DNA from 4 places in the Parazoarcus communis genome. Region 1 is predicted to be linked to each of the others. Evidence: predicted binding sites of a transcription regulator. Region 1 holds the regulator's gene; each other region holds the start of a gene.
What was found. The regulator sigma-54, encoded in region 1, starts transcription at its own class of promoters, with help from an activator protein. The targets are predictions, from matches to a motif close to TGGCACGCTTNCTGCTNA.
Positions count from the first base shown of each region.

Region 1 (7,629 bases):
CTGTCGTATCTGCCGCAGGAAATGAGCGTGTTCCGCAAGCTCACGGTCGCCGAGAACATTCGTGCAGTACTCGAGCTCCGCGGACTGCCGGTGGCGCAGATCGACGAACGCCTGGAAGAGTTGCTCGAAGAACTTGGCATTGCGCACCTGCGCGACAACACCGCCATCTCGCTGTCAGGCGGAGAACGCAGACGGTGCGAGATTGCACGTGCGCTTGCCACCGACCCGCGCCTCATCCTCCTGGACGAGCCTTTCGCAGGGGTCGACCCGATCGCCGTACTCGACATCCAGAAGATCATCCGCTTCCTGAAGGAGCGCAACATAGGCGTGCTGATCACCGACCACAACGTGCGCGAAACGCTCGGCATCTGTGACCGCGCAACCATCATTACCGACGGCCGCGTGCTTGCCAGCGGCAAGCCGCCCGAAATCATCGCCAACGAACAAGTGCGCCAGGTCTACCTCGGCGAGCACTTCCGTCTCTGATTCCGGCACGCCCCGACTGGCATCATGAAACCAACCCTTCAGCTCAAGCTCTCGCAGCACCTGACGCTCACCCCGCAGCTGCAGCAGTCCATCAAACTGCTGCAGCTCTCTACGCTCGAGCTCAACCAGGAAATCGAACGCTTTCTGCTGGAAAACCCGATGCTCGAGCGTGAGGACGGCGACGGCAGCGACTTCGCACCGTCCGCGGTCGGCAACGATGCGCAGCCCGCAACCGAGACCCCGCGCGAGACCAGCGCCGAGACCAACCAGGAAGCCGAGCCCCGCAACGAGAACGAATCGGCCGACTTTGACGAAGGCATGGACTGGTCGGGCACCGGCAGCGGCGCCAGCAGCAAGAGCGACGACGACGAGGACAGCGACTTCCAGGAATTCCAGGCCGCAGGCACCTCGCTGCGCGACTATCTCGATCAGCAGGTTGCCCTGTCCCCGCTGACGGACCGTGACCGCATGCTGGTGCGCTTCATCATCGAAGCGCTCGATAGCGACGGCTACCTGCACCAGGAGCTCGAGGACCTGCTCGAACTGCTCCCGCCCGAACTCGACTACGACCTCGACGACCTCGCGATTGCCCTGCGGCACGTGCAGCAGCTCGAACCGGCGGGCATTGGCGCACGCACCCCCCAGGAGTGCCTCGGCCTGCAGCTGCGCGCCATGCCGGCAGGCAGCTGCCGCGACCTGGCGCTGGTCATCGTCGAACAGCACCTCGAGCTGCTGGCCGAACGCAACTTTGCGAAGCTCAAGCGCCTCACCGGGTGCGACGACGACGCCCTGCGCGATGCCCAGGCGCTGGTGTGCCGGCTCGACCCGCATCCGGGGTCGCAGCATTCCAACGAAGAAACCCGCTACGTCCTGCCCGATGTCGTGGTGCGCAAGATCCGCAACCGGTGGACGGTGTCGCTCAACGCCGAAGCCATGCCGCGCCTGCGCATCAACCAGCTCTACGCCAGCCTGCTGCAGCAGAACCGGGGCCAGGGCGGCGGTCTGACCGGCCAGCTGCAGGAAGCACGCTGGCTGATCAAGAACGTACAACAGCGCTTTGATACCATTTTGCGTGTATCTCAGGCCATCGTTGACCAGCAGCGACAGTTCTTCGATCATGGCGAGGTGGCAATGCGTCCATTGACCCTCAGGGAGATCGCGGACCAGCTCGAGCTGCATGAATCAACCGTATCGCGCGTCACCACTCAGAAGTACATGGCGACGCCGCGCGGCGTATTCGAACTCAAGTATTTTTTTGGCAGTCACGTTGCCACCGACACCGGTGGTGCGGCTTCTTCCACAGCGATTCGTGCCTTGATTCGCCAGCTGGTGGACGCCGAAGACAGAAAGAAACCCCTGTCCGACGCAAAGATTGCCGATCTGTTGGGCCAGCAGGGTATCGTGGTCGCGCGGCGCACAATCGCCAAATACCGCGAATCACTCAATATCCCGCCGGTCAGTCTGCGTAAAACGCTTTGATACCAAGAGGAGTTAACATGAATCTCAACATCACCGGACACCACGTTGAAGTGACACCGGCCATCCGCGAGTACGTCTCCGGCAAGCTTGACCGCGTGATCCGTCACTTCGACAACGTTACCAGCGTGAACGTGATCCTTTCCGTTGAGAAACTCGACCAGAAGGCTGAAGTCACCGTGCACGTGCGCGGCAAGGACATTCACGTCGAAAGCGCCGACGCCGACCTCTACGCTGCCATCGATGCGATGACCGACAAGCTCGATCGCCAGGTGCTCAAGTACAAGCAGAAGAGCACCGATCACCACCACGACTCGCACAAGCACCAGACTCCCGAGGCGTGATTTTTCACCAGGCCTTTCGGACCCGGGTGAAGTTATAATCCGCCGCTCAATTTGGCGGTCCGGCTTTGCCCGGGCCTGAGAGACCTTTCAGCGTGGCGTCCGCTCCGGCGGCGTTGCGTGAGCCCCAAAGCGCATGAGCCTCATCTCCCAACTCCTGCCACTTTCGAACGTGGTTGCCGACCTCGACGCCAGCAGCAAGAAGCGCGTCTTCGAACAGGCCGGCCTGTTGTTCGAAAACAATCAGGGCATCGCCCGCAGCATGGTGTTCGACAGCCTGTTTGCGCGCGAACGCCTTGGATCGACCGGCCTCGGCCAGGGCATTGCCATTCCCCACGGCCGCATCAAGGGCCTGAAGGACGCAGCCGGCGCGTTTCTACGTCTCGAAGCCCCGGTGCAGTTCGATGCGCCCGATGGTCGTCCGGTGAACATGCTGTTTGTCCTGCTGGTACCCGAACAGGCCAACGAAACCCACCTTCAGCTGTTGTCGGAGCTGGCGCAGATGTTCAGCGATCGCAGCTTCCGCGAACAGCTGCAGGCCGCACCCGACGCACAGGCGCTACACACCCTGTTCAACGACTGGGGTACCGATGCGACAAACGAGCCTCTCGCAGCTGTATGAGGACAACCGCGAACGTCTGCAGCTGACCCATGTCAGCGGCAGTATCGACGCGGTTCTCTCTGTTGCCGAAGAGCGCATCTGGCCAGCCGACCTGATTGGCCACCTCAACCTGATTCACCCTACCCGCCTGCAGATCCTCGGCGCAGCCGAGCTGGCCTGGGCGCAGCGGCAGTCACGTGACAAGGTCGCGCACCACCTCAACGACATCCTGTCTGCACATCCGCCCGCCTTCATCCTGGCCGACGGCTGCGAAGTGCCCAACATCGTCCATGGCGTCTGTGCGGCGCACAACGTCGGGCTGTTCACCACACCGCAGCCGGCTGCCGGGGTCATCGACCAGTTGCGCCTATACCTGTCGCGGCAGCTCGCTGAAAAGGTGTCGCTGCACGGCGTGTTCATGGACGTGCTCGGACTCGGCGTGTTCATTACCGGCAACTCCGGCGCGGGCAAATCCGAGCTTGCGCTGGAGCTGATCTCGCGCGGTCACGGCCTGGTTGCCGACGATATCGTCGAATTCTCGCGGATCGCACCCAGCGTGCTCGAGGGCCGTTGCCCCGAACTGCTGCAGGACTTCATCGAGGTGCGCGGACTCGGCATTCTCAACATCCGCACCATCTTTGGCGAAACCGCCTGCCGCCGCAAGATGCGCCTGCGGCTGATCTGTCACCTCGAACGTCGCCAGCCCGGCCAGGACGACCCAAGCCGGCTGCCCATGCAGCGCGAGCATCAGAACATCCTCGGCGACGCGATTCCCCGTGTCACCCTGCCGGTTGCCGCCGGTCGCAACCTTGCGGTCCTGCTCGAGGCCGCGGTGCGCTCGACCATTCTGCAGCTGCGAGGAGTGGACTCCACCCAGGAGTTCATCGAGCGCCAGATCAAACTGCTCGAAGCCGACCAGCCGGACGGCACCGCCTCCGACCGCCCCGGCTAAGGGCAACCCCTCTTGCGCCGCGATGTTTTTTCGGGCACTGCGCTTGCCGCAGTGCCGCATCGACTGCTACCCTCAGCCCCTTTACCGCAGTGCCCTCGCACAAAGCCAAAGCCATGACCGCCGCAAGCCCGGATTATCTGGAACGTATCCTCAACGCCCAGGTGTACGACGTCGCCATCGAGACACCGCTGGATTTCGCCAGCAATCTCTCCGCCCGAATTCACAATCAAGTGTATTTCAAGCGCGAAGACATGCAGCCGGTGTTCAGCTTCAAGCTGCGCGGTGCGTACAACAAGATGGTCAAGCTGTCGCCGCAGGCCCTGCAGCGTGGGGTCATCTGTGCCTCGGCGGGCAATCATGCCCAGGGTGTGGCGCTGTCGGCGAACAAGCTCGGGGTCCGTGCGGTCATCGTCATGCCCAGCACCACGCCGCAGATCAAGATCGACGCGGTCAAGGCCAGGGGCGGTGAAGTCGTGCTGGTGGGCGAGTCCTACTCCGACGCCTACGCCCACGCGCTTGAACTGGAGAAGGCCGAGAAGCTTACCTTCGTCCATCCTTTCGACGATCCGGATGTAATCGCGGGCCAGGGCACCATCGGCATGGAAATCCTGCGAGCCCACCCGCAGCCCATCCATGCAGTGTTCTGCTGCGTGGGCGGCGGCGGCCTGATTTCCGGTGTCGCAGCCTACATCAAGCGTTTGCGCCCGGAGACCCGGATCATTGGTGTCGAAGCGGTCGACGCCGACGCAATGACGCGCTCGCTGGCCGCAGGCAGACGGGTCGCGCTCGATCAGGTGGGCATCTTTGCCGATGGCGCTGCCGTCAAGGAAGTGGGCCGCGAAACCTTCCGCCTGTGTCAGCAGTACGTCGACGAGATGATCCTGGTCGATAACGACGCGATCTGTGCCGCGATCAAGGACGTGTTCGAGGACACCCGCTCGATTCTCGAGCCCGCCGGCGCGCTTGCGGTTGCGGGCGCCAAGGAATACGCGCGCCGCAACAAGCTGCGCGACAAGCACCTGGTCGCGATCGCCTCCGGCGCCAACATGAACTTCGACCGTCTGCGCTTCGTGGCCGAACGTGCAGAGCTTGGCGAACAGCGCGAAGCAGTGCTCGCGGTCACCATTCCCGAACACGCAGGCTCCTTCCGCAAGTTCTGCAGCCTGCTCGGCAATCGCAACATCACCGAGTTCAACTACCGTTATGCGGACACCGAGAAGGCTCACATCTTTGTCGGCGTGACCGTACATAACCGCAACGAAGCCACGCGACTGGTGGAAATGCTGGCCCGTCACGATCTGCCGGCAGTCGACCTGACCGACGACGAACTGGCCAAGACCCACGTTCGCTACATGGTGGGCGGGCGCGCGCCGCAGGCAACGAACGAAGTGATCTACCGCTTCACCTTCCCCGAGCGCCCGGGCGCCCTGATCAACTTCCTTTCCAATCTGCGTTCGGACTGGAACATCAGCCTTTTTCACTATCGCAACCACGGCGCCGACTTTGGCCGGGTTCTTGTCGGCATGCAGGTTCCGCCGGAAGACAACGGCGCCTTCGATGCATTTCTCGAGCGTCTCGGTTACGAGTATGTCGACGAAACGGCGAATCCGGCCTACCGCATGTTCCTGTCATGAGCATGGCAGGATGGCAGGCGCCATCCTGCCCGCACGCCCTGCACCAGGCCGGCTGCTGTCACATTCCGGTGCTTGATAACTTAGTTCTTTTGTAATAGAAATGAGCTTGCCGGAGCCGATCCGGCGACATGCGCACCCCGCCGGCGTGGCGAAGGCGCGCCCCTGCAGCGCAGTGCCATCGAGGCGCGCGGCTGCAATGAGGATACCCGTGACTTCCCCGCTCCCTCTCCAACTTGCTCGCTGGCTTCTCGTGCTCCTCGGCGCCACCCTCGCTCAGGGCCTCGCCTCCGACGCGCACGCGCATCAAAGCCGTCTTGATCGCATCATCGACGAGAAGCGCGTCCGGGTCTGCATCTGGCCAGAGTATTTCGGGATGACATACCGGGATCCGGCGACCCACGAGCTACGGGGGATCGACATCGATCTCGCGCTTGAGCTTGGCCGGGAACTGAACGTCAGCGTCGAGTTCGTCGACAGCAGCTTTCCGCGCCTGACGAAGGACTTGCTCAACGATAACTGCGACGTCGCGATGTTTGGTGTCGGGATCACGGCCGAGCGTGCGGAAGAGCTTCGGTTCACCGCCCCTTACCTTGCGAGCGACATCTATGCGGTTGCCCCGCGCAGCAGCCGGCGAATCAATCAGTGGGACGACATTGATCAGCCAGGGGTTGTCGTGGCCGTCGCCAAAGGCACGATCCATGAACGGGTCATGATCGACAAGCTTCGCCACGCCAGGCTTGCGGTACTGGGATCGCCGCACGCGCGTGAGGAGGCCGTCGAATCCGGGCGTGCCGACGTGTTCATCACCGACTACCCGTTCGGCCATCGCATGGTCGACAGGTCAGACTGGGCGCGCCTGATTTCGCCCGGCACGCCCTACCACATCACCCCTTACGCATGGGCTGTCGCACCGGGTGACGCCCCGTGGTTCAACCGGCTCGAAACCTACCTCCGTGCGATAAAGCACGATGGCCGCCTGGTACGCGCCGCGCGGCGGCACGGGCTCGAGCCCATCGTCATCACCCGCTGAGCGCGGCCGCCAGATGAACGCACGACGCCGCAGGCGCCTCGCTGACTTCGGTTTCTTTGGCCTGTTGAGCGTCTGCGCACTTTTGGCCTGGGCCGGTTTCGAGTACCACTTTTCGCGTGTTCTGGAAGACGTACGCACTGCGCACGAACAGATTTCGCAGCGCGACACCCGCCACCTGAACGCGCACATCGGACATCTGATACGGAACGTCGATCTCAACCTGAGCTCGCTGGGAAGCGCCATTGTCGACGGTGAGCGATTACCTGAATGGACGAAGCAGCTCGACTCCGTGATCCGGCACATCCCCTACCTGCGCTCGCTCTCGGTGGTCGACGCAGACGGCAGGGTCATTGCGAGCACCACCCCCGAGAATCTGGGAACCGTGCTCAGTCTCGACAGCTACCACCCCACCAATCGTGTTCCCGGAGACGTCCTCCAGATCGGCCCGCCGCACGCCGGACGCGACCTTGCCGACGCTCGACCGACAGGCGACCCACAGACGCCGACACCCGACCAGGGCTTCATCCCGATCGCACGCTCGTTCGGATCGGGAGACGCGCGCCCGCTTACGCTGCTCGCCACCCTGGAGCTCGACTACTTCAGACGCATTCTCGCCGATTTCAGGACCACGCCTGGCGATCGCATCAGCCTCTTCCGGCTCGATGGCATGCGGCTGCTCGATACCTCTGTCGCGGATACAGCGCTGCAGCAGGTCGAACAAGCGCTCGCCCTCCGCTGGCAGGGTGGCGAAACCGCCGGAATGCAGACACTGGACGGCGAACAGGGGCAACAGCTTGTAAGCTACCAGCTCAACGAGGGTCTTCCACTCGCAGTCGTCATCAACAGTGTGCTCGACGAGGCGCTCGCAGGCGCGTATGCCGAGAGCCGCAGCAGCGCACTCGTTTTCCTGCCGCTGAGCTTGCTCGGACTCGGCGGCGCGCTGGCAGCCTATCTGTACTTCCGCCGCGCAGGACAACATGAACGAAGCCTGCGCCGTCGAGCGGAAGCACGCCGCCACCTTCTCGAAAGTGCGCTCAACGCGAGCGCCACCGCCGTTGTCATCACCGGTACCGACGCGCGCATCGAGTGGGCCAATCCGGCCTTCACCG
Region 1 covers NZ_CP022187.1:4,404,024-4,411,652, reverse strand. The annotation lists gene lptB (LPS export ABC transporter ATP-binding protein) at 1-486, shown strand, start outside; gene CEW83_RS20200 (RNA polymerase factor sigma-54) at 511-1,965, shown strand; gene hpf (ribosome hibernation-promoting factor, HPF/YfiA family) at 1,983-2,306, shown strand; gene ptsN (PTS IIA-like nitrogen regulatory protein PtsN) at 2,440-2,925, shown strand; gene hprK (HPr(Ser) kinase/phosphatase) at 2,894-3,856, shown strand; gene ilvA (threonine ammonia-lyase, biosynthetic) at 3,970-5,490, shown strand; gene CEW83_RS20175 (substrate-binding periplasmic protein) at 5,699-6,520, shown strand; gene CEW83_RS20170 (diguanylate cyclase) at 6,534-7,629, shown strand, end outside.

Region 2 (7,629 bases), 1.3 Mb from region 1:
GGTCGCCGCTGGCGAAGGTGCCGAGCACGCGTGGCAGCACGCTGCCGAGCTGCTCAGGCCCGAGCTGGTCGGCGATGCCCCGGTCGGCGACGATCTCTATCCGGTGCTCGGCGAGCTGGACGTAGATCAGTACGCCGTTGTTGTCGGCCGTGTCCCACACCCGCATGGTGGAGAAGAGGTCGATCGCACGTTCGCGCACAAGGTTTTCGATCGGCTCGCGGTGCCAGGCGTGGCGCCAGAGCATTGCCCGCGGCAGACTCGCCTCGATGCACAGGCAGATCTCGCCCGTGTGCTTCAGTTCGCTGTCGTGGATGCGCTGGTCGAGCCGGTTGAGTGCGGCCTCGCCCAGCAGGCGGAAGGCGTCGTCGGCGTCGAGCCAGAAATGGCGCAGGAGTCTTGTTGTCAGGTTCATGATCACCAGCCTCCCGACGCGCCGCCACCACCGAAGCTGCCGCCTCCGCCAGAGCGGAAGCCGCCCCCACCGCTGCTGCGACCACCTCCGAAGCCACCTCCGCGGATGACGGGGCCGCCCCCGCCAAAGCCGCCACCCCCGCCGCCGCCACCGATGGCGATGGTGAAGATCAGCGCAAGCACGCCGCCGACGATCGCCAGCAGCAGGCTGCCGGTAATCAGCTGGACGATGAAGCCCATCACGCCGGCTGTGGCCAGGGTGCCGAGCTTGCGTCCAAGCACGCTGGTGAGAATGCCTCCGAGCACCGGCACACCTACAAAGAGAAAGGCGGCGATGTCTTCGAGCGAGAAGTCCCAGTCATCGCCTGAGGAGGCGGACTGTACAGGGAGTGGCAGGTCTTCGCCGGAGATGCGGGCGATAAGGCCCTCCACGCCCGCCGCAATGCCGGCGGCAAAGTCGCCGTCACGAAAGCGCGGGGTGATGAGGCCGTCGATGATGCGAAAGGCGATGACGTCGGGCACGGCGCCTTCGAGCGCGCGTGCGACCTCGATCCGGACCTTGCGGTCATTCTTGGCGACCACCAGCAGCACACCGTCGCCTACCTCGCGGCGGCCGATCTTCCATTGATCGGCAACGCGGAAGGCGTACGAGGCGATGTCCTCCGGCGCGGTGCTCGCGACAACCAGCACCACGATCTGGCTGCCGCGTTCGGTTTCGAATGCGGCCAGTCTGGACTCGAGCGATTGACGGACGCCCGCGTCGAGCGTGCCGGTCTGATCGATGACCCGGGCGCTCAGTTCGGGCACCGGAAGCACCGCCTGAGCAAACACTGCTGTGCTCAGCAGCAGCATTGCACAGGTGAGCCAGCGCAAGGAGAGTGCGATCAGGGACGAAAGCCGTGTCTGGCCATGCCGACGCGCACTGCGGTTCGAACTGACGTGAATCATCCCGCGTCCTGACATGCCTCAGCGCGAACCCTGGCTACCGAAATCCACTGTCGGCGGACGCGAAATCTCGGCCTCGTTTGCAACCGTGAAGCCGGCCTTGGGCGCGTAGCTGAAGATCATCGCGGTCAGATTGGTCGGGAAGCTGCGCGCGAGCACGTTGTACTGTTGCACCGCGCCGATGTACTTGTTGCGAGCCACGGTGATGCGGTTCTCCGTACCCTCGAGCTGTACCCGCAGTTCCTGGAAGCCCTGGTTCGCCTTCAGATTGGGGTAGTTCTCGGATACGGCCAGCAGTCGCGACAGGGCGCCGCCGAGCTGCCCCTGTGCCTGCTGGAAACGCTCCATGGCCTGCGGGTCGTTGAGGGTTTCAGGGGTGACCTGAATCGCGGTGGCACGCGAACGCGCTTCGATCACCCGGGTGAGGGTGGTCTGCTCGAAGTCGGCTTCGCCCTTCACGGTGGCGACGATGTTGGGAACGAGGTCGGCGCGACGCTGGTACTGGTTGAGCACTTCGGCCCACGCGGCCTTGGTCTCTTCGTCCAGACGCTGGAAGTCGTTATAGCCGCAGCCCGACAGCCCCAGCAGGGCGACCAGGCTGAGCAGCAGTGAAAAGCGGCGGATCAGGCGTTGAAGCATTTCAGTGATTCTCCTGTAAGCGGTGTCAGAGCTGAGGCGCGCCAGTGAGCGAGTGCAGGCGTTCGACTGCGCTTGCATCCAGTTGCAGCATCTGCGCCAGGGTGCGCAGGTAGTTGCGCTCGGCTTCGGTGTCGAGGTTGATCGCAAGCAGGGATGCGGCATACACCTGAGTACCGACCAGTGCGTCCGGTACGTCGGCGACCAGCGCCTGAAGGTTGAGTGGCGCGCGCAGCTCATCGGTGATGAACTGCTTTTCTTCGGCGCTGACGCCGTCGTCGTCGATCTTGCCGACAATGCGCTGGATCTCTTCGTCGTCAATCTGGCCGTCGGCCTTGGCGGCGCTGATCATCGCGCGCAGCACCAGGGTTTCGGCCTGTGGCGATGTGAGTTCGGCGAACTGCTGCGGTGCCATGGCGGGCATTGCGGCAGCCGCGCCGGCGCTCTGGGACTGTTGCCAGTGCTTGAACGCGGCCATGGCCAGCGTGCCGAGAATCGCCATGCCACCACCGCTGGCACCGCCACGGGTGTTTCTGCGTCCGCCGCCGAGCAGCATGCCCGCGAGGTCGCCCAGACCGCCCGCGCCACCCGACGCGCCCGACCGCCCGCCACCAAGCAGCATGCCGGCCAGATCACCCAGACCGCCGCCTTGTGTGCCACCTGCACTGCGTCCACCGCCAAGCGCACCGGCCGCCATGTCGAGCAGACCGCCGAGGCCGCCACCGCCCATTGCATTCGACTGCGGGTTTTGCTGCGCACCACCCTGGCCGCCGAGCAGGCCGCCAAGCATCTCTTCGAGCCCGCCCATGCCGCCGAGGCCCTGTGAACCCAGGGCGTGATCGAGGCGGCCACGGCTCTGATTGGCCATGCCTTGCTGCAGCAGTTGTCCGATGATGTTTCCGAAGCTCATGCTATTTACTCCTTCTGACGGGGCGTGCTGCCCCGAGTGGGTGGTGCCGGACACCTTGCAACTGCGGCGGTCGGTGACCGCATCAAGATGTCAGTTGCAAGCATGCCTGAATAAGGCAGGTGTTCAAAGCTTGCGCCACACGCTGGCAAGCCAGGGCTGTTGTGCGCACGGCAGACCGGGTGGCCGGTAGTAGTGATGCAATTCCGTGAAGCCGGCACTGGCGAGCAATTGACGCCACGTTTCCAGATTGTAGTAACAGCCGTAGCGTTCGCCGCTGAAGCCTTCCTGGTTGTCGCCACGCGGATTCGAACTGAACAGGACGCCGCGCGGCTTCAGTGTGCGATGCAACCGGGTCAGCACATCGGGCAGCGCCGGGCGCGGCACATGAAACAGCGAGGCGTTGGCAAAAACGCCATCGAAATGTCCGGTCGGCAGGTCGAGTGCGATGAAGTCCTGGTGCAGCACCGCGCAGCCGGTGTCGACGCTTGCCATGCCGACAAAGGCTGCCGAACCGTCCAGCCCGACCGCCTGATGCCCGAGCGCGCTGAAATACTTCAGGTCACGCCCCGGCCCGCATCCGAAATCGAGCAGGGTGAAAGGGGCAGGTCCTTCAATCGCACCCAGGAATGCAGCGTAGTTCTGGCTGACGTCGTGATCGCGGGTTCCGTCGCGGAATCCGGCTGCTTCGCGGTCGTAGTGTGCAATGGTGGGGCGGGTAAGTTCTTTCATCGATCCTGTTCGAGGGAGGGTTCCACGGCCCCGGGGCGCGGTGCCGGCGACCAGTACATCAACTTGGCGCCAAACCTGAATAGCCTACCATCTGCACCCGTGTGCCGGACGGCTGCGCGGAACGATTCGTGAAGCCTGGCACGGTTTCAGTGCGTAGAGCGGGGGTGGTGCACCGGATTGATGCGCGAATGGCCGGGCTTGCCCCGGAAGCGTGCCCGTTGCTCAGTGCCAAGCTGGCAAGCTTTCTGCTAGAGGTCCTGAAACAAGGAGTCCAGCATGGCAGAAACGCGTTCCACCTGTTGTTATTGCGGCGTTGGCTGCGGTGTCATCATCGAGCACGAAGGCGATCGGATTACCGGTGTGCGTGGCGACCCCGCGCATCCGGCCAACTTCGGCAGGTTATGTACCAAGGGATCGACGCTGCATCTGTCGGCTGGACCTGAAACCCTCGCCGTCCGCGCGCTTCGGCCCGAGTTGCGCACTGCACGTGAGACCGCGCGTCAGGGGGTGAGCTGGGAAGCGGCGCTCGATCATGTCGCCGACCGTTTTGCCGCCATCATCCGTGAACATGGGCCGGATGCTGTGGCGTTCTACGGTGCGGGACAGCTGCTCACCGAGGACTATTACGTCTTCAACAAGCTCGTGAAAGGCCTGATTGGCACCAACAACCTCGATACCAACTCGCGCCTGTGCATGTCGAGTGCGGTCAGCGGCTACAAGATGACGCTCGGCGCCGACGCGCCGCCGGCGAGTTACGAGGACATTGCACATACCGACTGTCTGGTCATTGCCGGCAGCAACACCGCGTTTGCGCACCCGATCGTGTTCCGCAGGGTCGAGGACGCGCGCACGGCAAATCCGGCGATGAAGCTGATCGTGATCGATCCGCGCCGCACCGACACTGCCGAGGCAGCGGACCTACACCTTGCGCTGCTCCCCGGCACCGACATCGCGCTCTACAACAGCATGCTGCATGTGATGCTGTGGGAAGGTCTGGTGAAACGCGACTACATCGAGGCCCACACCGAGGGCTTCGATGCGATCAAGAAGACCGTGCGTGAATACACACCGGCCATGGCGTCGGCGATCTGCGGACTGAGCAAGAAGGAGATCGAAACCGCGGCGGAGTGGTTTGCCAGCAGCCCGGCCACGCTCTCGATGTACTGTCAGGGGCTGAACCAGTATGCGTTTGGCAGCCACAACAACGCGGCACTGATTAACCTCCACCTGGCCACCGGCCAGATCGGTCGTGCGGGCGCCGGTCCGCTGTCCCTGACCGGACAGCCCAACGCGATGGGCGGGCGCGAGGTCGGTGGTCTCGCCAACCTGCTGTCGGCGCACCGCGATCTGGCGAACCCGGCGCACCGTGCCGAGGTTGCAGCCCTGTGGGGCGTGGATTCGGTGCCGGAGAAACCCGGCAAGAGCGCCGTCGAGCTGTTCCAGGCGCTCAAGTCGGGCGAGGTGAAGGCGGTCTGGATTGCCTGTACCAACCCGGCGCAGTCGATGCCCGACCAGACCCTGGTGCATGAGGCGCTGGCCACTGCCGAACTGGTGGTGGTGCAGGAAGCCTTCGCCCACACCGAAACCTGTCGCCACGCCGATGTCTTGCTGCCGGCGACGACCTGGGGCGAGAAGGACGGCACGGTGACCAACTCCGAGCGCCGCATCACGCGCGTCCGGGGTGCCGTCGCGGCGCCGGTAGAGGCACGGCACGACTGGCAGATCGCGGTCGACTTTGCACGCCGGCTCGGGGTCGCGCTGGGCAAGGGCGAGCTTGCCCAGCGCATGTTCCCCTACGCCGACCCGGAATCGATCTGGAACGAGCACCGCGAAAGCACGCGCGGTCGCGATCTCGACATCACCGGCCTGTCGTACGCGATGCTGGAGGCGGACGGTCCGCAGCAATGGCCGTTCCCCGAGGGTGCAAGCTCCGGGAAGCAGCGCCTTTACGAAGACGGAGTGTTCCCGACCGTTTCGGGCAAGGCGCGCTTCGTGGTGACCGAGCACGCGATGACGGCGGAGTCGCCCAGCGCGCGCTACCCCCTGCATCTGATCACCGGGCGTTTGCGCGACCAGTGGCACGGGATGAGCCGCACCGGTCTGGTGGCGCGCCTCTACAACCATGAGCAGGAGCCGCTGCTGCACATGCACCCCGAGGATCTCGCGCGGCGCAGGCTGAAGGGCGGCGATCTGGTGACGGTGCGCGCGCGAGGCGGCAGGATCGTGGTCAAGGTGCTTGAGTCGACCACCGTGCGCGCTGGGCAGTGTTTCCTGCCGATGCACTGGGGCGGCAACGCGATGTCCGGACTGGGCTCGAACACGCTGATGCCGTCGAAGTTCGATCCGCATTCGAAGCAGCCCGAACTGAAGCATGCAGCCGTACAGGTCGAGGCCTTCGTGGCCGCTCACACGCTGGTGGCAATGCGTGCAAGCGGCGAGGCCGGCGCGGACAATCCGCACGCGCTGATGGAGCGCCTGAGACCCCTGCTGTCCGGCTTCCCCTATGCCAGCCTGACCCTGGTCGGACGTGAGCACCCGGTGGTGGTGCTCAAGGCGCGCAGCGAGCAGATCGAACAGGCGCTGCTGGCCGAGCTCGATCGTGCGCTCGGACTGGACGATCCGCTAAAGACGCTGAGCTACAGCGACAGCCGCCGTGACATCGCAAAACATGCGCGCGTCGACGGTGACCGGCTGACGGCCGTTCGTCTGGCGGGTGAGGCGCTGGCGTCCGACTGGCTGACCGATCTGATGGTGAGGCGCGAATCCGCCGCACCGGTGCGCAACTGGCTGCTGGCGCCGGTCACGCAGCCGCCCGCGGGCAAGGTGATGCGTGGGAAGGTGATCTGCAACTGCTTCGACGTGTCGGAAGACGACATCCTGGCGGCCTTCCGCGCCGGCGAGTCGCTAGATGCCCTGCAGGCGCGAACCCGCTGCGGCACCAACTGCGGCTCCTGCGTGCCCGAACTCAAGCGCATGCAGAACGCTACGCCGACCTCCCGCGCTGCCGCCTGAGCGCGGTGTCGGGGGCGGGGCCGGTTCTCAGCGCTTGCGCTTGGGGGCCGGCCCGTATTTCTTGAACACTGCGCGGGCGTCGAGGTCCGCGCGTTCCTTGGTGCAGATCGACGGATCGTCGTCGTGGCCGCTGAAGAACTCATCTTCCTGCGCACGCATCACCATCGCAACGGCATCTTCTTCGCTTTGGCCGAAGTTCTCGTAGAGCAGGGTGCAGACTTCGTCCAGATGTTCTTCGTAGGTCATGTCAGTTTCCGGATGTTTTCTCAGTAGCGGTCAGGCCTTGCGGCGAATCGCAACAACATGCTGGTACAGCCCGCCGAACAGGGTGCGATGCGTCCAGTCGAACTCGCCAGCGCGGCCCGACATCGATTCAATCGGAGTGTCGAGCAAGGAAGGGGCGTAAGGCTCCAGCGTCCGGAACACCAGGTTCATCACCGGAGCAAGCGGGTTCCAGCGCGCGCAGCGATGATAATCGACAAACACCGCCTTTCCGCCGGGTTCGACTGCGGCGAGCAGATTGTCGACGATCTTCCGGCGCTGGTCTTCAGGGACTTCGTGCAGCAGAAAGAAACAGCACACCCCGTCATACGTCTTGCTGCCCAACGGCTCGCTCAGATCGGCCAGGCGGGCACGGGCATGGGTATGCGCGGCCAGCTTTCTGCGCACATTGGCGATCTGGATCGGCGCCACGTCGACGACATCGAGCGCGCCGTTTTCGCCGACGCGTGCCGCTAGCATCGGTGAGAAAACGCCATATACGCAGGCGGCCTGCAACACCCGCTGCCCGGGCGAAAACTCCGCCACCGCAGCACGCATCAGGCGCCCGGCATTGCCCCACAGAATCGCGGAGACCACCAGGCTGCGGTCCAGCCAGGGCAGGGTACGGTGGCTTAGGTAGGCCCAGGTATAGGTTTCCCGCAGGTAGTCGGGCAGGACGTCGGCGCTTGCGGCCGATTCGGTGGGGGGTGGGCTCATGGCGGCTC
Region 2 covers NZ_CP022187.1:1,139,647-1,147,275, reverse strand. The annotation lists gene CEW83_RS05310 (TPM domain-containing protein) at 1-412, opposite strand, end outside; gene CEW83_RS05305 (TPM domain-containing protein) at 415-1,263, opposite strand; gene CEW83_RS05300 (LemA family protein) at 1,378-1,995, opposite strand; gene CEW83_RS05295 (tellurite resistance TerB family protein) at 2,021-2,902, opposite strand; gene CEW83_RS05290 (class I SAM-dependent methyltransferase) at 3,026-3,631, opposite strand; gene CEW83_RS05285 (nitrate reductase) at 3,908-6,643, shown strand; gene CEW83_RS05280 (hypothetical protein) at 6,671-6,889, opposite strand; gene rquA (rhodoquinone biosynthesis methyltransferase RquA) at 6,920-7,621, opposite strand.
Region 2: CEW83_RS05285 (nitrate reductase) is a predicted target of sigma-54. The motif match lies at 3,866-3,883, and genes of this name have one in related genera.

Region 3 (7,629 bases), 2.1 Mb from region 1:
GAGGTGGCGCAGATGGAAATGCCCGGTCGCGAGATCAAGCCGGGTGTGTGGGTGGGTCTGAACACGTCGATTGCGTGGGACAGCGTGACGATTGTGGGGCCATGCTATATCGGTTCGAACGTGCGCATTGAGCCGGGTGTTTCGGTGATTGGTCCCACGTGGATCGGCCGTGGCTGCCACCTGCGCGCGGGTTCGCGCGTTGAGCGCAGTGTGCTGTTCGACTACACGCGGCTGGGAGAAAGTCAGACGGTGGAAGAGAAGATCCTCTCCTTTCAGTACTGCGTTGATCGAAGTGGCAACGCCACCTATGTTGGGGACGATTCCATCGAACTGCGCTGGGGGGATGCGCGGGGCTGATCGTTGCGCGCCTGACATGATAAAGACCGCCGCGGCGGTCTTTTTTTGTGCGTGCTGTACGCGCTGATGCGGGTGTTTCTTTGCCCTTGGCGCACTCAAATGCTGTGGGGATCAGGGCTCAGCGGCGCGATCTGTCAGGCCTGCCTGAGCCTGCGAAGTGTGCCCAGACCGGCAACGCCGATGCCAAGCAGTGCCAGCGTGGTGGGTTCCGGCACCTGAGTGCTGCTGACCTGAAGCTGGTTTACCGAGAAGTCGCCCGCCAGCAGGTTGGGTGTGCTTCCGACTGCGCTGTTGATGGCTGCAAGTGCGACGCCGAAGCCGGGCCAGGTCGTGGCCGTCTCGCTGATCTCGAGATCGAAGCCGTCCTGAAACAGGCTGTACAGTACGTCGATCGAGCCTGCGCCGTTCGACGGCATCGCCATGCCGGTCAGTGCGTACAGCGTGGCCTGGATCTCAGGCGCGATCTGTTCATCATAGGTAAGCCTGAAGGTTCCGGAGCCGATTGCCACACCGTCATTTGCACCTGGGGTGCCGGGCTGGAAGGCGAACGTGCGTACGCCGGTATCTGCAACGCCGGACAGCACGGCGGTAAAGATGTTGGCAATGGCGGGAATGCTGAAGGCGACATCCCACGGCGCAGACAGGGCCGGGTTCGAACCCGGCAAGAGGTTCAGCAGCAGGCTGCCGCTGATGGCGGTCGTGTGGCTGCCGGCGGGCGGGGTGTACAGGTTAACGGTGCCGTCGAGGTCACGGACGTTGATGTTGTAGGTACTCGGGTTTGCGTCCTGGAAGCCTGAGGCACTGAAGGCGCCGGTCAGGTTGTCGGTCATGGTGTAGACCAGGGCGAAGGAAGGGGTGGCGACCGCAGACAGTACGGCAGCAGTGGCGAGCAGGGGCAGGGTTTTCATGGGCGTGTATTTGGGTCGGGAGGGAAGGGGGGCGGGCTGACAACGCTGATTTCAGCTTGCTGGTCGTCATTCGGCGCGAACCTGAAAATGACATGCGGAATCTGAGTTCAGTCTCGGAAGGATATCCGCGGATATTTTCAGGATTGTGAATCCCTGAGCGGGGACGCCTGTATCTGGCGCCGCGCAGGGGCGTTCGCGAGAGATACCCGGTTCTCCAGGCCGGCTGAGTTCGCATTCTGCGGGCCGCAGGCTGATGACGCCGCGCGGGTTCAGGGACTGAACTGAAGGCTTGTCCGATCCAAACGAAAAAAGACCGCCGCAGCGGTCTTTTCTTAATGCCGTGCGCCCCGATGGGCGCTGTGCCTTGCGTCCGTTCAGGCCTTGCGACGCTTCGACAGACCCAGGCCGAGCAGGCCAAGGCCGATGAGGGCCGCGGTGCCGGGTTCGGGTACGTCATTGGTGGTGCTTGTGCTGATGCGCAGGGCCTCGCTCCAGGTGGTGGAGAGCTGGAGGCCGTCGATCAGCAGCACGTCGCCGCTGTCGAGGTTGACCGAGCGGAAGCCGACGTAGTTGATCTGCGACAGGCCGGTGTTGCCGGTCATGACGGCGTCGGGCGTGCTCAAGTCCGCAAACATCGGGTCGAGCCACATCGAGAAGCTCGTGTAGTTGCCCGGTGCGGTGCGGGAGAGCAGGCCGACGATGTGATAGGTGATGTCGTTGGTGGTGCCGATGTTGCTGCTGGCTGCGAAAGCGCCATTCGTGCCGTTGGTGCGGACGAAGACGTCGTTGGTGCCGCTGCCGTCGGCCTTGATGCCGATGTTCGGACGGTTCGTGTGATCGCCCGTGCTGGCGGTATCGAGCCACAGGCCCAGGAAGTCATTTGCAGACAGAACACCGGCGTCGAGCTGGATGTAGAAATCCACGAAGAGGCTGTTGCCGGAAAAGGCCGAGCTGAGCTGGCGGTAGGCGGCATTGTTGTTGTTGCCGGTCACCTGCAGGGCGTTGCTGCCGCCGAGTGAGGTGCTCGGGGTAACGACCTGTGTGACGCCGGTGTTGGCAGACCATGCACCGGCCCAGCCGCTGCCGCCGTTCTGGCCTGCGACTTCGCCTGTGGCGTAGTCGAAGTTGTCGCTGGCGATGATGGCTGCCATCGAGAGCGGCGTAAAGGCGCAGAGTGCGAGGGCGGCTGCGATTTTCTGGAATGTCATGAGATTTCACTCACTATGTTGCGGTTATGTCGAATTCGACAGTTCGGACATAGATAGCAAAAATCGTTCCATATTTTGGTTTTTTGGAGAATTGCCAACGAATCAAGTGTTTGCTGGCGGGTGCCCTTGAGTCGCCTTCCTGATGCCTTGCTGCGTGTAAAAAAATCCGACAGTTATCGGGTTGGTGGTGCGCTGCAGCATATGCCTGACTGGTCGTGATGCGCCGCATTCCGTACTTGTTCAGAGAAATGCAGGGCCTGTGAGAAATTGCATTGCAGTGCAGCAAGAATCTGCAATGATTGAGTCTCGAATCCATCCTCCCTTCTTGAGAGAACGCCATGACACTTGCCATCCTGCCCAAGCGTCTGTCTGCTGCACTCCTGTTGTCGCTGTCGACGATTGCATCCGCCTCGGTCGTCGAGGCTTCGTCTACAGATATCGGTTTTTTAAGTATTACTAATAATTCTGGTATTAGCAGTAGTTTTGAATCCGGATTGTCACTTTCTTTGAGTGACCTGGGGGGGGCGGTTTCCTTTGTGTTCGGCAACACGGTTGGTGATGGTTCGATCGCCAACGTGTACTTCGATGGCCTTGGTCTGCTCAACTTCTCGTCAGCGACGGTTCTGTCGTCCTCCGGGGTGAGTTTTTCGCTGGGTGGAAGCCCGAGCAACGTTCCGTCGGGCAATACGGTGAGTTTTTCATCCGATTTCTCCGTGAGCGCAGCCAATCCGAAACCGTCAAACGGTGTGAATACGGGGGAGACGCTCACGGTGAGCTTCGATCTCACGAGCGGCACGAGTTTCTCGGATGTGGTATCTGGCATCAGTTCGGGAGATCTGCGTGTTGGCCTGCATGTGATTTCGCTCGGCAGCAATAGCGAGAGTTTCGTCAGCACGCTGCGAACCGATACCAGTGTGACTGCTGTGCCCGAGCCCGAGACCTACGCGATGATGCTTGCCGGTCTCGGCCTGCTGGGCACCATTGCACGCCGGCGCAATCGGTAGGCTTGCGTGGGGGGCGGTGCATGACGCTTCAGTTTGCGTGTCGCACCGCCCGGTCTTGGTGTACGTGCGTGCAGCTGCCGGTTTCTGCATATGCTGATTGTGTATTGATCGCAGTATTCGCAGCCTCTAGAATGCCGCGATGCATGCAAACATCATTCATCACGGCGCCTTCAGAGGCGTAACCGGGTCGTGCCATCAGCTGTTCATTGACGATGCGCGCAGCCTGCTGATTGATTGCGGTCTGTTCCAGGGGGCGGAAACAGCGCCGGATGGCCTGTCCGGCGCGGGGCAGCCGGACATCCCGTTTGCGGTAGATGGTATTCAGGCGCTGGTCGCCACCCATGTGCACATCGACCACGTTGGCCGTATTCCCTGGTTGCTGGCGGCAGGCTTCAAGGGGCCGATCCTGTGCAGCGAGCCTTCGGCGCGATTGCTGCCGGTGGTGCTGGCCGATGCGTTCCAACTGGGTATCAGCCGTGACCGGCAACTGGTCGAGCGCTATCTCAAACTGCTGGAGTCCCGCATCCGGCCGCTGCCCTGGCGCACCTGGTACACAGTGTTCAGCAGTTCGCAGGCCAGTTGCCGCATCCGTCTGCAACGCGCGGGCCATATTCTGGGCTCGGCCTATGTCGAGTGCGAGATCCGGCGTGCGGACGAGGCCCCTGTGCGGGTGCTGTTCTCGGGCGACCTCGGCGCCCCGCACGCGCCCCTGCTGCCGACGCCGCAACCGCCCTATCGTGCGGACGTGGTTGTGCTGGAGAGCACCTACGGCGACCGCGTGCACGAAAGCCGGGCGACGCGACGCGATCGCCTGCAGGCGGTGGTGGAGCGGGCGCTGGGCAATGGCGGCACGGTGATCGTGCCAGCGTTCAGCATCGGTCGCACGCAGGAGTTGCTGTACGAGTTCGAGGACATCCTGCATCGCCAGCGCAGGAAGCCCGGCCCGCACGCGGCGGCATGGGAAAAGCTGCCGATCCATCTCGATTCACCGCTGGCCGGGCGCTTTACCCAGCTCTATCGCGAGCTGCAACCGTTCTGGGACGCCGAGGCGCTGGCCCGTGTCCGCGCCGGTCGCAAGCCGCTGGCCTTCGATCAGCTGGTGGCAATCGACGGACACGATGCCCACATGGCCAACGTGCGCAGGCTCGCACGCAGCGGCGAGCCGGCCATCGTCATCGCCGCCAGTGGCATGTGTACCGGCGGGCGGGTGCTGAACTACCTCAAGGCCATGCTCCATGACCCGCGCCACGATGTGCTGTTCGTGGGCTATCAGGCGAAAGGCACGCCAGGCAGCGACATCCAGACCTACGGGCCGCGTGGCGGCTACGTCGATCTCGACGGCGAGCGCATCGACATCAGGGCGGCCATCCACACCCTGTCGGGCTATTCCGCCCACGCCGACCAGAACGACCTCGTCCGTTTCGTCACCCGCATGCGCCATCTGCCATCCGAAGTGCGCCTGATCCACGGCGACGACGAGGCCCGGCGGGCGCTGGGCAAGCGTTTGTGGAACGAGACGGATCGGCGGGTGGTGGTGCTGAATGCGGAGTGACTTGTATTTGATGTGAAAAAGCCCATAATCTCATCGGAGGCCAATGATGACGGACGGCGACGCCCACCAGGATGCGATAGCTGAAATGTGCGCAATCAATGCGCGCAGGGGCGATTTTTCGAGAGCGGTCGGTGCACTCATCAGGAAGCGCCATGAAGCACTTCGGGCTGGGCGGCTCGATTCGGCTTTCAGGCGCCACGATCTTCGTTCCGGAGAGCGCCTGTATGCGATCAGTCTTTGTGTCGGACGCTGTGGCGTTACCGCCGTGTTTGTGCTCAAGGGGCGGGCATTGGTACTGCTGAGTGTCGCCGCGTTTGATGACTTCATCGCCGAGGCCCTCTCGGCTGGCGCTTTGAACGCCGCGATCGCTCGTGCAGTCCAACGAACATAGCCTTCAGGAGTTTTGCAATGAGATTGAGTATGCTGGAAGACGAACTTCTTCGTGATCCTCTGGTTCAAGAGGGCTACGAAGGTGCGACTGCCGCCGAGAAGATGGGCCTTCTGTTGCGGGAACTGCGCGAAACGGTCGGGCTGACGCAACGTGACCTGGCGGCGAGCAGCGGCGTTCAACAGTCTGAAATCAGCCGTTACGAGGGCGGTCAGGCGCCGAGAGGCATCACGATTTCCCAGCTCGAGACCCTTGCACATGCGCAGGGTATGGAGGTTGTGATTGGGTTTGCGCGCAAGGCGACAGCCGTTGATGACAAGGCCGTTGTGATTGATGGTCGAACCTTGTTGCTGCACACCGTGCTCTGAGATTTCAATGGCATTGCTGGCCGAAATGCTGGCGTTCATTGGCGGGTTGCTGCTTCTGCGTCCGGCATTCCGGGTAAACGGTCTGATGCGTGAGGCGGCAAGCCTGCGGGACATCCTTGAACACAGCCATGCACGCATCGACCAGGAGACCATCCCCCTGGTCACCGAGCAGATCGACGACCTGGGCACGGGCTGGAACCGCTGGGACGAACTGTGTCTGCGCGGCGGTGCAGTCCTGTTTGTTTGTTCAGGTGCGATAAAGCTGACGCTTTTGTAGCGCCGATGCTTCCGCCAGCAACCAATGCTGAAACGCGTCGACGGCTGGCTGGTGCTGCATCGCTTCGTGCATGACCAGATAGTAGGTGCTGGGCGAGGGCAGGGTGATGTTGAAGGGAACGACGAGCTTGCCTTCGGCGACGCGTGAATCGATCAGCGGGCGCGGCGCGAGCGCGATGCCGTGGCCGGCCTGGGCGGCTTCCAGTGCAAGTGCCGCGTTGGAAAAATGCGGCCCCCGGCGACTGTCGATGTTCGATGCGCCCGCGAGCCGAAGCCACTCTGCCCAACCCGACCTTGAATGCCTGTCGCGACCGTCTTCGCTCAGTGTGTCGTCGTGGATGAGCACTTGTCCGGCCAGGTTGGCCGGGGTTTGGAGTGCCGCAGCGCGTTGTAGCGCGGGCGTGCATACCGGCACATAGTCGGGTGTGAAGATCGGGACCACCACATAGCCTGGATAGTGACCTTTGCCATAAAGAATGGCGACTTCCGTGCGCGCTGGATGCAGCTTGCCGAGCACGGCGGCCTCGCCCTTGTGGTCGACGGTGTCCGAGGTGCTCGACAGGCGCAGCTCGATGTCTGGATGGGCAACGTTGAAGCGCGGCAGGCGCGGCAGCAGCCAGTGGCTGGCGAAGGAGGGCGGGGCAGTGACGGTGAGCGGGCCGGGGGTGACGCGCCGGGTATGGTCGACCGCGACGGCGAGGCGCTCGAAGGCGTCGCGCACACCCGGCAGCAGGGTGCTGCCATGTTCGGTAAGCTCCAGCGCCCGCACCCGGCGGTGGAACAGCGGCACGCCCAGATAATCTTCCAGTGCTTTCATCTGCTGACTCACGGCCGCGGGTGTGACGCAGATCTCGTCTGCCGCCTTCTTGAAGCTCAGGTGGCGGGCGGCGGCTTCGAAGGTGCGCAGCAGGGCAAGACTGGGAAGCTCGTAGCTCATGGCTGCCTGATCATGGTTTGATGATTAAGTTCTGCTAATGCGTCGAATAATAAATGGTCGTTTGTGCGCACACCAAGCACTAACTAGACTGCGTCCCGCATGAATCAGCGTTGCCCTCCCGAAGCTGTCCCCTCCCTCGGACGCCTCGGGAACCCTTCGAGCAATCGAAGCACGCGCCATTGCCTCACCGCATGGCGCGTTTCTTTTGGCCCCTTCTGAAAGAGCAGACGATGAGCGAATCCCGTATCCAGTGTTCCGCCCTGCGCAGCAAGATCATGTCGGCCGCGGAGGCCGCACGCCTTATCCAAAACGGTGCCAACGTCGGCATGAGCGGCTTCACCGGATCGGGGTATCCCAAGGTGCTGCCTGCGGCGCTGGCCGAGCGCATCACGACCGCCAATGCCAAGGGCGAGCGGTTCAGGGTCGGGGTATGGACAGGGGCGTCGACGGCGCCCGAGCTCGACGGTGCATTGGCCGCTGTCGATGGCATCGAGATGCGTCTGCCCTACCAGTCCGATCCGGCGTGCCGCAAGCGTATCAACGCCGGCGAGATGGAGTACATCGACATCCATCTGTCGCACGTTGCGCAGTTCGTCTGGTCCGGCTTTCTCGGCAAGCTCGACGTTGCCGT
Region 3 covers NZ_CP022187.1:1,882,262-1,889,890, reverse strand. The annotation lists gene CEW83_RS08585 (sugar phosphate nucleotidyltransferase) at 1-357, shown strand, start outside; gene CEW83_RS08580 (PEP-CTERM sorting domain-containing protein) at 492-1,265, opposite strand; gene CEW83_RS08575 (PEP-CTERM sorting domain-containing protein) at 1,640-2,473, opposite strand; gene CEW83_RS08570 (PEP-CTERM sorting domain-containing protein) at 2,812-3,477, shown strand; gene CEW83_RS08565 (MBL fold metallo-hydrolase RNA specificity domain-containing protein) at 3,617-5,029, shown strand; gene CEW83_RS08560 (hypothetical protein) at 5,073-5,420, shown strand; gene CEW83_RS08555 (helix-turn-helix domain-containing protein) at 5,450-5,785, shown strand; gene CEW83_RS08550 (hypothetical protein) at 5,793-6,062, shown strand; gene gcvA (transcriptional regulator GcvA) at 6,033-6,998, opposite strand; gene CEW83_RS08540 (acetyl-CoA hydrolase/transferase family protein) at 7,229-7,629, shown strand, end outside.
Region 3: CEW83_RS08575 (PEP-CTERM sorting domain-containing protein) is a predicted target of sigma-54. The motif match lies at 2,527-2,544, and genes of this name have one in related genera.

Region 4 (7,629 bases), 1.4 Mb from region 1:
TCGACTTCGGTGCCTTCGCGGCGGAACTTGACCACCACCTTGTCGAGCGCACTGATGGCGGTGACGTCCCAGAAATGGGCGCGGGAGACGTCGATGCTGACCTTGTCGATGACTTCCTTGAAGTCGAAGGAGGCGATGAAGCGGTCGGCCGAGGCAAAGAACACCTGGCCGGTGACGGCATAGCGGCGCATCCTGCCTTCATCTTCCGCGCGCGAACCGACGTGCAGCACCTTGCCGACCTTGTGCGCAAAGAAGAAGCCCGACAGCAGCACCCCGACCAGCACGCCACGCGCGAGGTCGTGCGTGGCAACGGTGACCGCGACGGTGGCGATCATGACCACGCTGGAACTGGGCGGATTCTCGCGCAGCTTGAGTACCGAATCCCAGCTGAAGGTACCGATCGAAACCATGATCATCACCGCGACCAGGGCCGCCATCGGGATCTGGCGCACCCAGTCGCCGAGGAAGACCACCAGGATCAGCAGCACCACGCCAGCGGTCAGCGTCGACAGGCGTCCGCGGCCACCGGACTTCACGTTGATCACCGACTGCCCGATCATCGCGCAGCCGGCCATGCCGCCGAGGAAGCCCGATGCAATGTTGGCCACGCCCTGACCGACGCATTCGCGGCTCTTGTTGCTGGTGGTGTCGGTGAGGTCGTCGACGATGGTGGCGGTCATCAGCGATTCGAGCAGGCCCACGACCATCATCGTCAGTGCGTAGGGGAAGATGATCCCGAGCGTCTCGAGGTTGAGCGGCACATCGGGCAGCAGGAACACCGGCAGGCTGTCCGGCAGTTCGCCCATGTCGCCCACCGTGCGGATGTCGAGATCAAGCACCATGTATACCGCGGTCAGTACTACGATGGTGACCAGCGGCGACGGCACGGCACGGGTGATGTAGGGGAAGAGGTAGATGATGCCGAGCCCGGCTGCAGTCATGGCATACACATGCCAACTGACGTCGGTCAGCTCCGGGAGCTGGGCCATGAAGATCAGGATCGCCAGCGCATTGACGAAGCCGGTCACCACCGAGCGCGACACGAAGCGCATCAGCACGCCCAGGCGCAGCCAGCCGGCAAGAATCTGCAGCACGCCGGTGAGCAGGGTGGCGGCGAGCAGATACTGCAGGCCGTGATCCTTGACCAGGGTCACCATCACCAGGGCCATGGCACCGGTTGCGGCCGAGATCATGCCCGGGCGACCGCCGGCGAAGGCGATCACGGTGGCGATGCAGAAGGAGGCATAGAGCCCGACCTTGGGATCGACCCCGGCGATGATGGAGAAGGCGATGGCCTCGGGGATGAGGGCAAGCGCGACCACCAGGCCGGCGAGCAAGTCGTTGCGGACGTTGGAGAACCAGTCCTGCTGAAGGGATTTCATTGTCTGTTTTGATCCGTCTTGGGCTGCGTGGCAGGCGCGGCCTTGCTGCTGATGTGCCGGATGGAATGTCGCAGGGCGTCAAGGTGCGGCCTTGCGGGCGACGACGTGGCCTGCAGCCTGTCGTCTGATGCCGCGTCTGCGGGTGTTGCGAGAAAGCGCGTTCGTAAGCGCATTGGCCGGTGATTTTACTATTCATGCTGCAGCGCAGCAACAGCGCATCGTGCGCGCTTCTCTTACAATCATACAGATGAACGATACATCCCCTCTCCGCCATGGTGCCGAAGCCTCACCGCTCGGCAAGCCTGTCGCCTATCGCGATACCTATGCGCCCGAGCTCCTGTTTCCGATCGAACGTCAGCTCAAGCGCGACGAGATCGGCGTGCGCGGCGATGCCTTGCCCTTCGTCGGTGAGGATCTGTGGAACGCCTATGAGCTGTCGTGGCTGAACATGCGGGGAAAGCCGGTGGTGGCGCTCGCACGCTTCCGGGTGCCAGCCGATACGCCGCGGCTGATCGAGTCGAAATCACTCAAGCTTTACCTGAATGCCTTTAACCAGAGTCGCTTTGCCGATGCGGGCACTGTGCGCGAAACGATTGCTCGCGACCTGTCCGCTGCGGCAGGCGGCGCGGTGGCGGTTGAACTGATGCCGCTCGGCGAGCGCCCCCTGCGCCAGTTCGGCTACCCGCAGGGTGTCTGTCTGGACAATCTCGACATCGATATCGATACCTATCAGCCGGCCCCGGTCCTGCTGGCAGCCCGTGGTGAAATCGTCAGCGAGACCCTGTATTCCCACCTGCTCAAGTCCAACTGTCTGGTGACCGGTCAGCCCGACTGGGGCATGGTCGTCGTGCGCTACACCGGGCCTGCGATCGAGCGTGAGGGCCTGCTGCGCTACATCGTGTCCTTTCGCGAGCACAACGAGTTTCACGAACAATGCGTGGAGCGGGTGTTCTGCGACATCGTGGCGCGTTGCCACCCGCAGGCGCTTGCGGTGTGGGCACGCTACACGCGGCGCGGTGGTCTGGACATCAACCCGTTCCGTGCGACTCCCGGTGTGGGCAAGGCCGACGAATTCGACGCGTGCGACGAAGTGCGGCAGTAAGCGCAGTGAGACGCTCATGCACTGTACTGGTGCATCCGGCCGGTGTTTACATGGTCGTCTGGCACAGGTCGTGCGCCTGCAAGCCTTGTCTGCACAGAATAGTCAGTCTAAACAGTCGTATATCGGGTCGGCCCTTGAGCTGGAACATTGCTTGCTAATGGAAGCTCCATGAATGCTGTGACAGCCCCTGAATCCCGTTCGCTCGGCGCGCATGCCTGTAATGCTGCCGCCGGGCGCAGCTGGCGTGCCGCGTTGCGGCTGGCGTATGAACGCCGTGGCGAGCGTACCGTGCTTGCGGAGCGCGCGCATGTCGGTCCGCTGGTGGTGCAGCGTCCGCTTTATCCCGAGGGTCATGCGGTGTGCCACACCATTCTGGTACACCCGCCCGCGGGTATCGCCAGTGGCGACAGCCTCAGCGTCGATGTCGATGTCAGGGCAGGCGCCCATGCGCTGCTGACGACACCGGGTGCGGGCAAGTGGTATCGCAGCGCCGGCGCACGCGGCGGGCAGACACAGCGTATTGCGGTGGCCGCAGGCGCCGTGTGCGAGTGGCTACCTCAGGAAAGCCTGGTGTTCGACGGCGCGTTCGGTGACCTCGTCACCGAGGTCAGCCTGTCCGGAGATGCCTGTTTCATCGGGGCGGAGATGCTGTGTTTCGGTCGCACGGGCTCGGGTGAGCGCTTTACCCGAGGTGAGCTTGCGATGCGCACCAGGATAGTGCGGGATGGGCGTCCGCTGTGGCTGGAGCGCGGCAGGGTGGGTGGTGGCAGCGCCCTGCTGGCTGCCGGCATCGGGCTGCAGGGCGAGCCGGTGAGCGGCAGTCTGCTGGCCGCTTCGCCGCTGGTGAATGTCGAACTCCTCAAGGCCTGGCGCGAGATCGCGCCGACGCACGGGACGGGCGGCGTCACCTTGTTGCCCGGCTTGCTGGTAGCGCGTTATCTCGGGCCCGCATGCGAGCCGGGGCGCGAATGGTTTGCGCGGCTTTGGGCTGCGGTCAGGCCGACCGTAGCCGGGCGCCCGATGCAGACGCCGAGAATCTGGAATACCTGATCAACTGATGGCGGCGCCACTGGTGCCGTGGAGAAATCGATGGAACTGAGCCCACGCGAGAAGGACAAGCTGCTGATTTTCACCGCCGGACTGCTCGCCGAGCGGCGTCGGGCGCGCGGCCTGAAGCTGAACTACCCGGAGTCGGTCGCCTTCATCACCTGCGCGATCCTTGAAGGTGCGCGCGACGGCAAGACCGTGGCCGAGCTGATGAGCTACGGCGCTACCCTGCTCACACGCGACGACGTGATGGACGGCGTGGCCGAGATGATTCCCGATATTCAGGTCGAGGCCACCTTCCCGGACGGCACGAAACTGGTCACCGTGCATAACCCCATCATCTGACGCATTGGCGGCGACCATCATGAGCGAAGCCGAAATCGAACTGGCGAGGTTGCTGGCCCGCTTCAAGCTGCAGGTGAAGCGTACGCTGGGGCGCAGCGTGAATCTGACGGCGATGACGAGCGATCCGGCGTATGCAAAGGCGACGCTGGACGAGATCGAAGAGCTCGCCGACGACGAGGCGTTCTTGCTGCTCGTCATCTGTTTGCGCGAAAAGCTGGCACCGGCTGCAGTGGTCGAACCCGTCGTACCCGCGCCGGCCCCCGAGGCTGCGCCGGCGCGCCCACAGGCCATGCGCGATTATCGCTTCGGCGCCCGTGGCGGTTGAACCGCCAGGCACATCAGGAGAAGAAAATGATTCCAGGCGAACTCATGCCGCTCGACGGCGAGATCGAACTCAATGTCGGACGCTCGACGCTGACGCTGTCAGTCACGAATACCGGCGACCGCCCGATCCAGGTCGGCTCGCACTACCATTTTGCCGAAACCAATGCCGCGCTCGACTTCGATCGCACGGCTGCACGCGGTTTCCGCCTCAACATTGCCGCCGGGACGGCGGTGCGTTTCGAGCCGGGACAGTCGCGCACGATCGAACTGGTTGCACTGGACGGTGCGCGCAAGGTGTTCGGCTTCAACGCCCAGGTCATGGGAGCGCTCTGATATGGCAAAGATTACACGCCGCGCCTATGCGGAAATGTTCGGCCCCACGGTGGGAGACCGCGTGCGACTGGCCGACACCGGGCTGATTCTCGAAGTCGAACAGGACCACACCATCTACGGTGAAGAGGTGAAGTTCGGCGGCGGCAAGGTCATCCGCGACGGCATGGGTCAGGGGCAGCAGCTCTCGGCCGAAGTGGCTGATACCATCATCACCAATGCGCTGATCGTTGATGCCGTCACCGGCATCGTCAAGGCAGACGTCGGCCTCAAGGACGGCAAGATCTGGAAGATCGGCAAGGGCGGCAATCCGGACATCCAGCCCGGCGTCACCATCCCGGTCGGTGCGGGTACCGAGGTCATTGCCGGCGAGGGCATGATCCTCACCGCCGGGGGCATCGACAGCCACATCCACTGGATCTGCCCGCAGCAGATCGAGGAGGCGCTGATGTCGGGCGTCACCACCATGCTCGGCGGCGGCACCGGGCCGGCGACCGGCACTTACGCCACCACCTGCACGCCAGGACCGTGGCACATCCATCGCATGCTCGAAGCGGCCGAAGCCTTTCCGATGAACCTCGGCTTCTTCGGTAAGGGCAACGCCAGCCTGCCGGGGCCGCTCAACGAGCAGGTCGAGGCCGGCGTGATCGGCCTCAAGCTGCACGAGGACTGGGGCACCACACCGGCGGCGATCGACAACTGTCTGAATGTGGCCGAGCAGCACGACGTGCAGGTCGCGATCCACACCGACACCCTGAACGAATCCGGCTTCGTCGAAACCACGCTGGCCGCGTTCAAGGGCCGCACCATCCACACCTTCCACACCGAAGGTGCGGGCGGTGGTCACGCGCCGGACATCATCAAGGCGGTGGGCTCGCCGAACGTGCTGCCGTCCTCGACCAATCCGACGCGGCCGTTCACGGTCAACACCATCGACGAGCATCTCGACATGCTGATGGTGTGCCACCACCTCGATCCGGCGATTGCCGAGGACGTGGCCTTTGCCGAATCGCGCATCCGGCGCGAGACGATTGCGGCGGAAGACATTCTGCACGACACCGGCGCCTTCTCCATGATGTCGTCCGACTCGCAGGCGATGGGGCGGGTCGGCGAGGTCATCATCCGCACCTGGCAGACCGCGCACAAAATGAAGGTGCAGCGCGGCGCACTGCCCGAGGATGGCGAGCGTGGCGACGGCAAGGCGGACAACTTCCGCATCCGGCGCTACATCGCCAAGTACACCATCAACCCGGCGATCACCCACGGCATCTCGCACGTCGTGGGCTCGATCGAGCCCGGCAAGCTGGCCGACCTGGTGCTGTGGCGGCCGGCCTTCTTCGGCGTCAAGCCCAGCCTGATCCTGAAGGGCGGCATGATCGCGGCGGCGGCGATGGGCGATCCCAACGCGTCGATCCCCACGCCGCAGCCGGTGCATTACCGGCCGATGTTCGGCAGTTTCGGCAAGGCGCTCAAGACCTCGGTGACCTTCGTCTCGCAGGCCGCGCTGTCCAACCCGGCGGTCGTTGCGCTTGGTCTGACGAAGCCGCTGGTCGCGGTGAAGGGGTGCCGCGGCGTGCAGAAGTCCGACATGGTGCTCAACGGTGCGATGCCGACCATTGACGTCGATCCCGAAACCTATATCGTGCGCGCCGATGGCGAACTGCTCACGTGCGAACCCGCGACCGAACTGCCGATGGCGCAGCGCTATTTTCTGTTCTGACGCAATCCGCCATGATCGTCGTTGAATCTCGTGTCGCGTCAAGTACGTCCTGGAAACTGAACTGACATGCTGCTGATTGAATCGCTTTACACCGGCGTACGCGCCGCGACGGAAACCCTGGAACTCGATTTTGGCTACCGCACCAAGAGCCGCTTGCGCGCCAAACTGAGATCGGGCGAGGAAGTCGGTCTGTTCCTCCCCCGCGGCACCATCCTGCGCGGCGGTCAGAAACTCCACGCCCAGGACGGACGGATCGTCGAAGTCGTGGCTGCGCCGGAATCCCTGCTCGAGGTGCGCTGCGCCGATGCCTTCGAGCTCGCACGCGCGGCCTACCACCTCGGCAACCGTCATGTCGCCGTCGAACTCGGCGAGGGCTGGCTGCGGATTCAGGCCGATCACGTGCTCGAAGGCATGCTGGTCGGGCTGGGCGCGGAAGTGTCGTCGATCTCGGCGCCCTTCGAGCCCGAGGCCGGTGCCTATGCCCATGGTCACCAGCATCCGGGTGACGGCAGTGGCGCGCGCATCCACATGATGAGTGCCAAGTGACGCTGCCCGTATCCGGTGCGGCGGTCGGGGGTGGGCTGCTGCCGCTGGTGCGTCTGCTTCAGCTGGCCAGCCCGGCACTGCCGGTCGGCGCCTACACCTACTCGCAGGGGCTGGAGTGGGCGGTCGAATGCGGCCGGGTCAAGACCGAGGCCGACACCCAGCGCTGGATCGGCGACCTGCTCGAATGGAGCGTGGCGCGCTTCGAGGCGCCGCTGGTGGCGTGTCTGCTCGAGGCCTGGGCGCAGGGCGACGATGACACGGTGCGACGCCTCAACGACGATTTCGTCGCCAGTCGCGAGACCTCGGAGCTGCGTGCCGAAACCGTGCAGATGGGCTACTCGCTGGTCCGCATGCTGGTCGAGCTCGACGCCTGGTCCTCACTGCCCGGCTGGCGGGCGCGGCTGCAGACGCTCGATACCCCTGCGTTTCCGACGGCATGGACCGCTGCTGCCGCGGCCTGGAAGGTGCCGGTGGCCGATGCGCTCGCCGCCTACCTGTGGGCATGGCTGGAGAATCAGGTGATGGCCGCGGTCAAGACCGTGCCGCTCGGCCAGAGCGCGGGGCAGCGCATGCTGGCAGTGCTCGGCGGGCGCATTCCCGATCTGGTGCCCCTTGCGATCACGCTCCCGGAAGACGACTGGAGCAACTACACCCCCGGCCTGGCGCTTGCCAGCAGCCACCACGAAACGCAGTATTCACGGCTCTTCAGAAGCTGAACGACGGAAACCACAGAATCATGACTACTCCTGCATCCCAGGCACTTCGTGTCGGCATCGGCGGCCCCGTCGGTTCCGGCAAGACCGCGCTCACGCTCGCCCTGTGTCAGGCCTTGC
Region 4 covers NZ_CP022187.1:2,954,738-2,962,366, reverse strand. The annotation lists gene CEW83_RS13555 (SulP family inorganic anion transporter) at 1-1,382, opposite strand, end outside; gene queF (NADPH-dependent 7-cyano-7-deazaguanine reductase QueF) at 1,630-2,484, shown strand; gene CEW83_RS13545 (urease accessory protein UreD) at 2,653-3,534, shown strand; gene ureA (urease subunit gamma) at 3,574-3,876, shown strand; gene CEW83_RS13535 (hypothetical protein) at 3,896-4,201, shown strand; gene CEW83_RS13530 (urease subunit beta) at 4,228-4,533, shown strand; gene ureC (urease subunit alpha) at 4,535-6,250, shown strand; gene ureE (urease accessory protein UreE) at 6,317-6,796, shown strand; gene CEW83_RS13515 (urease accessory protein UreF) at 6,793-7,512, shown strand; gene ureG (urease accessory protein UreG) at 7,533-7,629, shown strand, end outside.
Region 4: CEW83_RS13545 (urease accessory protein UreD) is a predicted target of sigma-54. The motif match lies at 2,625-2,642, and genes of this name have one in related genera.